3 regions of the Methylophilus flavus genome follow, and region 1 is predicted to be linked to each of the others. Evidence: predicted binding sites of a transcription regulator. Region 1 holds the regulator's gene; each other region holds the start of a gene.
The links. Region 1 encodes sigma-54, which starts transcription at its own class of promoters, with help from an activator protein. Its sites were predicted from a motif close to TGGCACNNTTCCTGCT; they were not measured.

Region 1 (3,201 bases):
TCCTGGAAACCCGCCCTTACACGTCAGAAGAACGTGAAGCCAAACTCGAATCATTGCTGGATCAATTGCATATACAGCACATCCGCAACAGCCAGGCGGTCAGCTTGTCCGGTGGTGAACGCCGCCGTGTGGAGATCGCCCGTTGCCTGGCGACTGACCCGAAGTTTATTTTGCTGGATGAGCCGTTTGCCGGTATCGACCCGATTGCAGTGATCGAGATCCAGAAAATCATCCGTTATTTGAGCAGCCAGAATATCGGCATCCTGATTACAGACCACAACGTTCGCGAAACGCTGGATATCTGTGACCGCGCCTACATCGTGAATGAAGGCGCAGTATTTGCCGCCGGCACGCCCGATGAAATCATCCAGAATGAAGGTGTGCGTGAAGTATATCTGGGCAAAAACTTTAGGCTGTAATCCCTTATGAAGCAAAACCTGCAATTACGCATGTCGCAAAACCTGGCACTGACGCCGCAGTTGCAGCAGTCTATCCGCCTGTTGCAGCTGTCGACGCTGGAATTGAGCCAGGAGCTGGAAGCTATCTTGCAGGAAAACCCCTTGCTCGAGATGGCCGATAATAATGAAGAAGGCGAGTTTGAAGACAATACGCCCGACGCCCCGTTAGCGGCGCAGGCTGAAGTCGAAGACGCCAGCTCCTTTGACGTCGCCATGCAGCAGCAAGATATCCCCTCACCGGCCGACACACTGCGTGAAGAATTGCGCGATGACCTCAGCGGCAATGAAGGTGAATTGCCCAACCTGAATGAAGAATTTACCCCGCCGGAATTTGAAGACGATTACGGCGAGTTTGGCAGCACCAGTAACTGGGATGAAGCAGGCCGTAACAACAATGATGATGAAGACGGTGACTTCTCCCGCCAGGATGCCACCAATATCAGCCTGCGTGACCACCTGATAGACCAGATTCAGCTGGCACATTTGTCACATCGCGATATGAGCCTGGTCAAACTGCTGCTCGACAGCATCAATGACGATGGCTACCTCGAACAGGATCTGCAGGAAGTCGTTGAGAACCTGCCGGAGGAACTGGAAGTGGATTTGCTGGAACTGGAAACGGCACTCAAGTTGATCCAGAATCTGGACCCGATAGGCATAGGTGCACGCGATTTGCGTGAATGCCTGTTGCTGCAACTGAATGCCCTGCCAGCAAGCACACCCTACCTGAAAGTCGCTATCGCCCTGGTCAAGGACCATCTGGCGCTGCTTGCCAATAAAGACTTTATTAAGCTACGCAAGCAACTTGGCTGCGATGAAGCCTCACTCAAAGGCGCGCAGCAATTGATACGCCAGCAAAATCCAAGGCCAGGCAGCGAATTTTCGAACTTTAGCCATGATCATTTTATCCAGCATGATGTGGTGGTGAAAAAGATCAAAGGTATCTGGGTAGCCACCCTGAATGATGGCGTGATCCCGAAATTGCGCATCAACCAGATGTACGCCGACATCCTCAAACGTAACAGAGATAGCTCAGGCCAGTACCTGCAAAGCCAGATGCAGGAAGCGAAATGGATGATCAAGAATATCCAGCAGCGCTTCTCGACGATTTTGCGCGTCTCGCAGGCGATTGTGGACCGTCAGCGTAACTTCTTTGAGCACGGCGACATTGCCATGCGCCCACTGGTATTACGCGAAATCGCAGAAGAGCTGGACCTACACGAAAGTACCGTTTCACGCGTCACTACCCATAAGTACATGCTCACTGCCAGGGGCGTGTATGAACTGAAATACTTCTTTGGCAGTTCGGTTGCCACAGATGCAGGCGGTTCATGCTCGGCCACGGCTATTCGCGCGCTGATCAAGCAGATGGTGGCAGAAGAGAATGAGAAAAAACCGCTGTCCGATAACCAGATTACCGACACGCTGGCGCAACAAGGCATAGTAGTTGCACGCAGGACGATTGCCAAATACCGTGAATCACTGAGTATCCCGCCTGCGAATTTGCGTAAATCGCTTTGATTTTTTAAGCATCGCCAGAATCAAAAAGGCCGCTATTCAGCGGCCTTTATTTTTAAAATAACAGCGTTTACCGAATCGTTATCCTGGCAAATTTCCGCTTACCCACCTGGGCAACCACTACGCTTTTTGCTAATTGCAGATTTTTGTCTTCCACCTTGACGCTATCCAGTTTCACCCCACCCTGCAGAATCGCACGCATCGCTTCACTGGTGCTTTCCACTAAACCAGCCTGCTTCAATAACTGGCTGATGCCTATGCTGTCACCTTCAATCGTCAATGCAATTTCAGGCACGTCATCAGGAATGCCGCCTTTGGCGCGCGTCTGGAAATCCTGTAATGCTTTTTCAGCAGCGGCCTGGCCATGGAAACGGGCAACGATTTCCTGCGCAAAACCTACCTTGATATTGCGCGGGTTTTCGCCTCCTTCAACACTGGCTTTCCATGCAGCAATGGTTTCCAGCGAAGCAAAAGACAGCAAATTGATATAACGCCACATCAGTTCATCAGAGATAGACATGATCTTGGCAAAAATACTCTCGGGCGCCTCGCTGATACCAATATAGTTGCCTAATGATTTGGACATTTTATTGACGCCATCCAGACCTTCCAGCAATGGCATCATCAACACACATTGTTGCGACTGGCCAGCCTGTTTTTGCAGCTCACGCCCCATCAGCAGGTTAAACTTCTGGTCGGTGCCGCCCAGCTCCATATCTGACTGCAATGCCACCGAATCATAGCCCTGCAACAGCGGGTACAGGAATTCGTGAATCGCAATCGGCTGGTTACCCTTGAAACGTTTGGAAAAATCATCGCGCTCCAGCATGCGCGCAACGGTATGGCTGGCAGCCAGTTTAATCATACCTGCCGCACCAAGCTCGCTTAACCATTTGGAGTTAAACACGATTTCAGTTTTGGCCGGGTCCAGTATTTTAAATACTTGCTCGGCATAGGTATCGGCGTTGATTTTGACCTGCTCGACGGTCAGCGGCGGGCGGGTGGTGCTCTTGCCCGTAGGGTCGCCTATCATGCCGGTGAAGTCACCGATCAGGAATAAAATCTGGTGCCCCAGATCCTGCAACTGACGCAATTTATTGATCAGTACGGTATGCCCTAAATGTAAATCAGGCGCGGTTGGATCAAAGCCTGCTTTAATGCGCAACGGCTTGCCGGTTTTGAGTTTTTCAATCAGCTCCTGCTCGATCAGCAACTCATCCGCACC
Region 2 (3,201 bases), on a different contig from region 1:
GCCTGGCCGATGATTTCAGGTGTTGGCTCGTTATCTTCCACCTTTTCAACGGCCTGGCGCATGCTTTCATCAACAGCACGTTTGATGATCTCAATCGCCTGGTCTACATCAAAGGGCTTGGCCAGATACTCAAATGCACCGCCCTGAAAAGCTGCCACAGCGCTTTCCAGGTCGGAATAAGCCGTCATGATAATGACTGGGATTTCAGGGTAACGCTGTTTTACCTCGGATAAAAAGTCCAGCCCTGAGCCATTGGGCATGCGGATATCACTGACGATGACTTGTGGTTGCTCACGGTTGAGGGCATTGAGTGCCTCTGCGGGTGAGGAAAAGGTTTTAAATTCAAAATCGGTGCGTGCCAGGGCTTTTTCAAATACCCAGCGGATTGATTTGTCGTCATCTAAGATCCAGATTGGCTTCATGGCATTTCTCTTTGAGTTACTGCTGTTTGATTAATGTTAGTGAGAGCTAGTTGCTGAAAGCGAGGTATCCACTTTTCTGCAAAGGCCTCTGAGTTATTATTTAAATAGCGTGCTTTCAATAGGCAATAAAATATGGAAAATGGTTTTGCCAGGCTGTGAGTCACAATCGATCATCCCGTGATGCTGGGTGATAAAAGTTTGTGCCAGTGCCAAGCCTAGACCAGTGCCACCTTCCCTGCCGGAGACCAGCGGGTAAAAAATGCGCTCTTTAATGTCCGATGGAATGCCGGGGCCGTTATCAATAATTTCCAGGTGGATACCGACCCGATAACGCTTCCTGGCCAGGGTGATTTGACGTTCGGCACGCGTTCGGAAAGTGATGCTGGCATCTTTGGTATGATTCTGCTGCATGGCTTGCGCTGCATTACGGGCGATATTGAGCACCGCCTGAATCAGTTTCTCACGATCACCAATCAGCTCAGGCAAGCTGGTGTCATAATCGCGGATCACCCTGATATTGTTAGGTGATTCTGCCAGCAACAAACTGCGCACGCGTTCCAGTACCTCATGAATATTGGTAGGTTCGTATTTCGGCACACGATGCGGCACCAGCAGTCGGTCCATCAGGCTATGCAGCCGGTCAGCTTCTTTGATGATGACTTGCGTGTATTCTTTCAGGCTGGGTTGCGGCAATTCGAATTCCAGCAACTGCGCTGCGCCGCGCAGGCCGCCTAAAGGATTGCGGATTTCATGGGCCAGGTTACGCAATAACTCAGAGTTGGCCTGTTGCTGAATCAGCATGCGTTCTTCCCTGGCGATACGCAATTGCTGATCCATTTGTACAAATTCCAGGATCAACATGTCCTCGGAAGTTTGATTGATGCTGGTTGAAATCGGTGTCACCGTGCAAGTGACGGCGGTGGTATGTCCGCGCTGGGTAGTTAACGTGAATTCGTGCTCGCGGAACGGCCCCTGGGTTTGGATGGCATTGGTCACCGCCATTTGCAGGATTTCGCAGTTTACGAAAACATCATGTATGTGCAGGCCATGGATCTGGTTGGCGCTAAAGGCGAATAATATCTCTGCGCTTGAGTTGGCATAGGTTACTTCTAGCTGGTTATTGAGCAAGATGACCGCGGTGGCAATATGCTCTAAGCCGCTAAACCCATTCGGAGAAATTTGAACCATATCCCTAGCTTGTTAAAAAAATTGGCTTGTTAAAATAAGTGATGACGCCCTGTTTTAAAGCAAAACCCAAGCCAATTCTATATGATTTAACTCATTCCAAATTAAAAATTCCCAAAATGGTGCATTTAGTGGCTGAGCTCTTTGTTGAGCAGTTGAATATTGCGTTCATGCGCCTGGATCTCTGCTTCAATAATGCGTAGTTTTTCTTCGTACTTTGCCACATTCCTGAAGGTTTTGCCGTTGGCTGCCCGATATACTTCAGGGACATTTTTTGCTTCTTCATAAATCACATGTGCGTTCTCAAGTGCTTGTTTTTCCTGATCTAATTCAGTCATCAGGATTTCGCGGCGCTTGGCATCCCGTTGTGTTTGTACCTGATTGTCAACCTTGGGGAAGTTGTTAGGCGATGGCGTTTTAGCAGTGGATTTTTTTTCACGTGCGGCTGGTGGTGCTTCGGTTTCCTTCGGTCCGCTAATGACTAATTCGGGTTTCTGTTTTCCATCTGGCCGGATGTTGGTATATGTTGTTACACCGTTGCTGTCGGTATATTTATAAATATCCGCAAGACTTTGGCTAGCTGCCAGCAGGGCGGTAATAAAGTAAAAAAGTCTTTTCATGGCAACAGTTTAGAGTAGATTGTAATGCTTATCAACGTGCCTAAAATTCAAAAGGTTGACGCTATCACCCGTTCATAAAAAAACAGGGCAGCCGAAGCTGCCCTGTTTTAGTGCGAACCTTGCAATTAGCAGGAGTAGTACAAACCAAACTCAACAGGATGTGGTGTTTGACGTAATTTAGTCACTTCTTCCATTTTCAATGCAATGTAAGCATCAATCCAGTCATCAGTGAAAACACCACCGCGTGTCAGGAACTCGCGGTCTTTATCCAGATACTCAAGCGCTTGCTCTAATGATGAGCACACGGTTGGGATCAATGCATCTTCTTCTGGTGGCAGATGGTACAAGTCTTTAGTTGCTGGCTCACCTGGGTGAATCTTGTTCTGAACGCCATCAAGACCTGCCATCAGCAAGGCTGAAAACGCCAGGTATGGGTTGGCGATCGGGTCAGGGAAGCGCGCTTCAACACGGCGTGCCTTATCAGAGTGTACGAAAGGAATACGGATAGCAGCAGAACGGTTTTTAGCAGAGTAAGCCAGTTTTACCGGTGCTTCGTAATGTGGCACCAGGCGCTTGTATGAGTTAGTGCCTGGGTTAGTGATCGCATTCAAAGCGCGCGCATGTTTGATGATGCCGCCGATGTAGTACAGGGCGAAATCGCTCAGGCCAGCATAGCCGTTACCTGCAAACAGGTTTTTGCCATCTTTCCATACAGACTGGTGCACGTGCATACCAGAACCGTTGTCACCAAACATTGGTTTAGGCATAAAGGTGGCAGTTTTACCGTAAGCATGCGCTGTGTTTGTAACAACGTATTTAAGAATCTGTGTCCAGTCAGCGCGTTGTGTCAGTGTTGCAAACTTGGTACCGATTTCACATTGACCCGCAGTCGCCACTTCATGATGGTGCACTTCAACTGGCACGCCCAGTTCTTCCAGAGTCAATACCATGGCAGAACGGATGTCATGCAATGA
Region 3 (3,201 bases), on a different contig from region 1:
CAGCACCTTGTATACCGAGGTTATAAATGACCAGCTGGTCAGTAGCAGCCACGGTCACTGTGTCTCCCAGCACTCTCAAACTGTTAGACCCGAAATCATCTTGTTGGTAGCGGCCACCGGCCTTGATGGGTACGAACTCCACATAATCGCCAGCGGCTGAAACCCAAACACTATTTGGTAAGGCATTTCTGATATCGCGCGACATCCGGCGCAATGAAAAATCTGCGCGGTCGGCTAATTCGTAATAGGCCTCAGAGTTGACATAAGCCATTACCGAATGTCTGATAAAGGTCGAGGAAATGCCACCGATAATGGCTGTAACTGTAATGACAACGACCAGCTCTACCAGCGTAAAGCCATTCATTGATACCTCGGATTTTTTAAACCCTCGGCGCATAACGAACCTTGAAACCAGTCAGACTGATACGGGTATTAGCAGGGCCATTAACAGTCACCACAATGCTCAACACAGCATCTGCAGGCAATCCGGCAAAAGGCGCCGTGCCACCGACTTGAGCGATTGCCACCGCAGCGTTATAAGCAGCCAAACCAGGAATCGAGACATTACTACCAATACGGCAAATGCTCGCACAGCCACCGCCAGGCATGGTAAAACCGCCATAGTCTGCTACATTATCGAAAGGATTTATTGGATTGTAACGGCTTTCACCCGCTGGTCGCGGACCAATGCCGTTTTGTGAAGTAGCACAGTCAGCATAACCTACAGCAGAAGCAGCATTTGGGTCATCAGGGTCACAAAATGTGAAAGGCATCTGCTGGATTTCCTGCATCAGGGACTCAGCAATCGCAATGGCTTGCTTACGCGCAAGAGGGTCTGCAGAGTGACCACTCATCCAGGCTAATGCTCCAATCACACCAGCTATTGCTGTCGTTACAATCACTATAAAAACAACCAACTCCACCAACGAAAATCCGCGATTGGACTTTCGGCTGTGAATAGTTGTTTTGTGTGTTTGATTGTTTTTTTTGATCATATGAAACCGCAACTGATAAGCTAATGGTCAGCGAATATAACCAGTGTTAGCCTCAATATTTATCGCAACCGCTTGTACTGCATTTTTTCTGTTGGTTACAGTGTAGGTTGCTGCGTCATTTGGTAAAGCCTGCCCTGAAGCTTCAAACCCTAAAAAATTATTGGGTGGCGTGACTCTGACATTTCTGGAAAATGTCATCACATATGCCACTCCTGTTTCAGGATTGAGAACTGCAAGGGGACAATTAGGATCATTCGTAAAACATAATCTAACGGTACTCGGCTGCGCAACGGTATCAGTGATTGCAAATACTTGCCGTCGTTGAGCAACCGCAGTTTTTTGTGCATAGCGCAGAGTAGATGAAAGCAAACCCGCGTCTCCGCGGGTTTCAAAAATATCACCGCTTGCAAATCGAGGTGAGGCTACTCCTACCATGATTGCCATTAAGGCAATCACGACCACCAGTTCAACTAGAGTAAACCCTGATGAATGCCTCATACATGGTAATTAGTTACAATTTGCCGCAACCACAGCAGGTTGTAAGTTAGCCGTGTTGACCACTCCTGTATTCGCGTTATAAGTAAAGGAGCAGTTAGCGAAACCTACCGCATTGAATGTAGCTACAGGCGCAGCATATGCCACCGCATAACTATTTCCATCAAAGTTTTGCAGCGCCGCTTGAATGCCGCCCGCTGCCGACGTAGGGTAACCAACGCCAGCAACAATATCAACGTTTACACCGTCCATAGGCACTTGAGCACCTTGCTGACCCGCTGCTATCCACGCAGCACGTGCCATATTACCGGCAGAGCGAACTGAAGCTGCCAACCCATTCATACTTGCCGCACGTGCATTTGCCTGTACGTTAACAAATCGTGGTAATGCAGTTGCTGCCAGAATACCCAATACAGCAATTACCACTACCAATTCAACCAATGTAAAGCCAGCCTGTTTTTTCATTACCAAGACTCCTAATCAAAATTCCCTGCCTTTATTATCACAGTGACAGGTTCAAACTGCGTTAATTTTATGTCAGCAAAAAGTATGCCAGACAATTTTGGTCCATACCTACAATCAGCTTTAAACATCAAATCCATAACACTACTAAATCCAAATTTAATAATAGCCTTTCATCGGCTAATTACTTTTACCAATAAGAATCAAAAAAATTGGTCATTCTTATCAATTAGCCACCTTTAAGCATTACAGAACTCATATCCCATATTGGCAAGAAAACGCCTAATGCCAAAACCAACACTAGCGCGCCTAAAAACATAATCATAATCGGTTCAATCTGAGCACCTAGCGTTTTAACGTCATATTCCACGTCTGCTTGATACATATCTGCAATTTCTTGCATCAAATTATCTAAAGAACCAGATTCCTCACCTACCGCAATCATTTGCAGCACCAGGGGATTAAAGACGCCAGTTTGCGTTGCAGTCCTGAGAATTGTTTCACCTCGCTCTATTCCGGAAGACATACTGAGAATTTTGACAGAAATGTAATCATTTTCTACGGTTTGAGATACCAGTCTTAATGCAGAGAGAATAGGCAATCCACTACGCGTCGATAGCGCAAAACTTCGCGCAAACCTGGCCATGGTGCCTTTAAAAATAATCTTTCCTGCAATTGGGATGCGCATTTTAATGCGATCCCAATTCGAGCGTCCGGCAGCCGTACTGATATAAGATTTAAACGTCCAGCCAGCCCCTACTAGCATCGCAATCAATACAAACCAGTAATTGCGCATAAAGCTGGAGAATGCAATCAGTATTTTAGTAATAAAAGGCAGATCGGCATGCATGCTGGCGAAGACTTTTTCAAATTGCGGAATCACCATGATATTAATCACGACAATCGCGATAGCCATCGCAGTCATCACAAACATCGGGTAGCGTAAGGCTGACTTGATTTGCCCGCGCATAAAACGCTCGAATTCAATGTGCTCCGCTAACCTGGCGAAAATGTTATCAAGATTACCGGTGGTTTCACCTACACGAATCATGCTGATATAAAAGTTATCAAACACTTTAGGGTGCTCAGTCATCGCCATTGACAGTTCTCGTCCAGCATCCAGACTTGCGCGCAACTGACCCACCACACGGGCCAGTTTTTGATTGCCCACCGAGCTTTGGATACCCGTGAGTGCACGCATAATCGGGATACCGGCTTTGAGCAAAGTAAACATCTGGCGACTGAATAA

Region 2: a site for sigma-54 is predicted at 1,669-1,684, ahead of glnL (nitrogen regulation protein NR(II)). Genes of this name have one in related genera too.
Region 3: a site for sigma-54 is predicted at 2,030-2,045, ahead of ACFQ2T_RS06970 (type II secretion system protein). Genes of this name have one in related genera too.

What each region holds. Positions count from the first base shown of each region.
Region 1 covers NZ_JBHTLN010000002.1:73,077-76,277, reverse strand. Annotated here, with positions in the region: gene lptB (LPS export ABC transporter ATP-binding protein) at 1-419, shown strand, start outside; gene ACFQ2T_RS10320 (RNA polymerase factor sigma-54) at 426-1,979, shown strand; gene tyrS (tyrosine--tRNA ligase) at 2,047-3,201, opposite strand, start outside.
Region 2 covers NZ_JBHTLN010000001.1:2,036,578-2,039,778, forward strand. Annotated here, with positions in the region: gene ntrC (nitrogen regulation protein NR(I)) at 1-422, opposite strand, end outside; gene glnL (nitrogen regulation protein NR(II)) at 519-1,610, opposite strand; gene ACFQ2T_RS09885 (DUF4124 domain-containing protein) at 1,736-2,227, opposite strand; gene glnA (type I glutamate--ammonia ligase) at 2,353-3,201, opposite strand, start outside.
Region 3 covers NZ_JBHTLN010000001.1:1,423,353-1,426,553, forward strand. Annotated here, with positions in the region: gene ACFQ2T_RS06955 (type II secretion system protein J) at 1-364, opposite strand, end outside; gene ACFQ2T_RS06960 (type IV pilus modification PilV family protein) at 381-995, opposite strand; gene ACFQ2T_RS06965 (pilus assembly FimT family protein) at 1,023-1,493, opposite strand; gene ACFQ2T_RS06970 (type II secretion system protein) at 1,503-1,955, opposite strand; gene ACFQ2T_RS06975 (type II secretion system F family protein) at 2,182-3,201, opposite strand, start outside.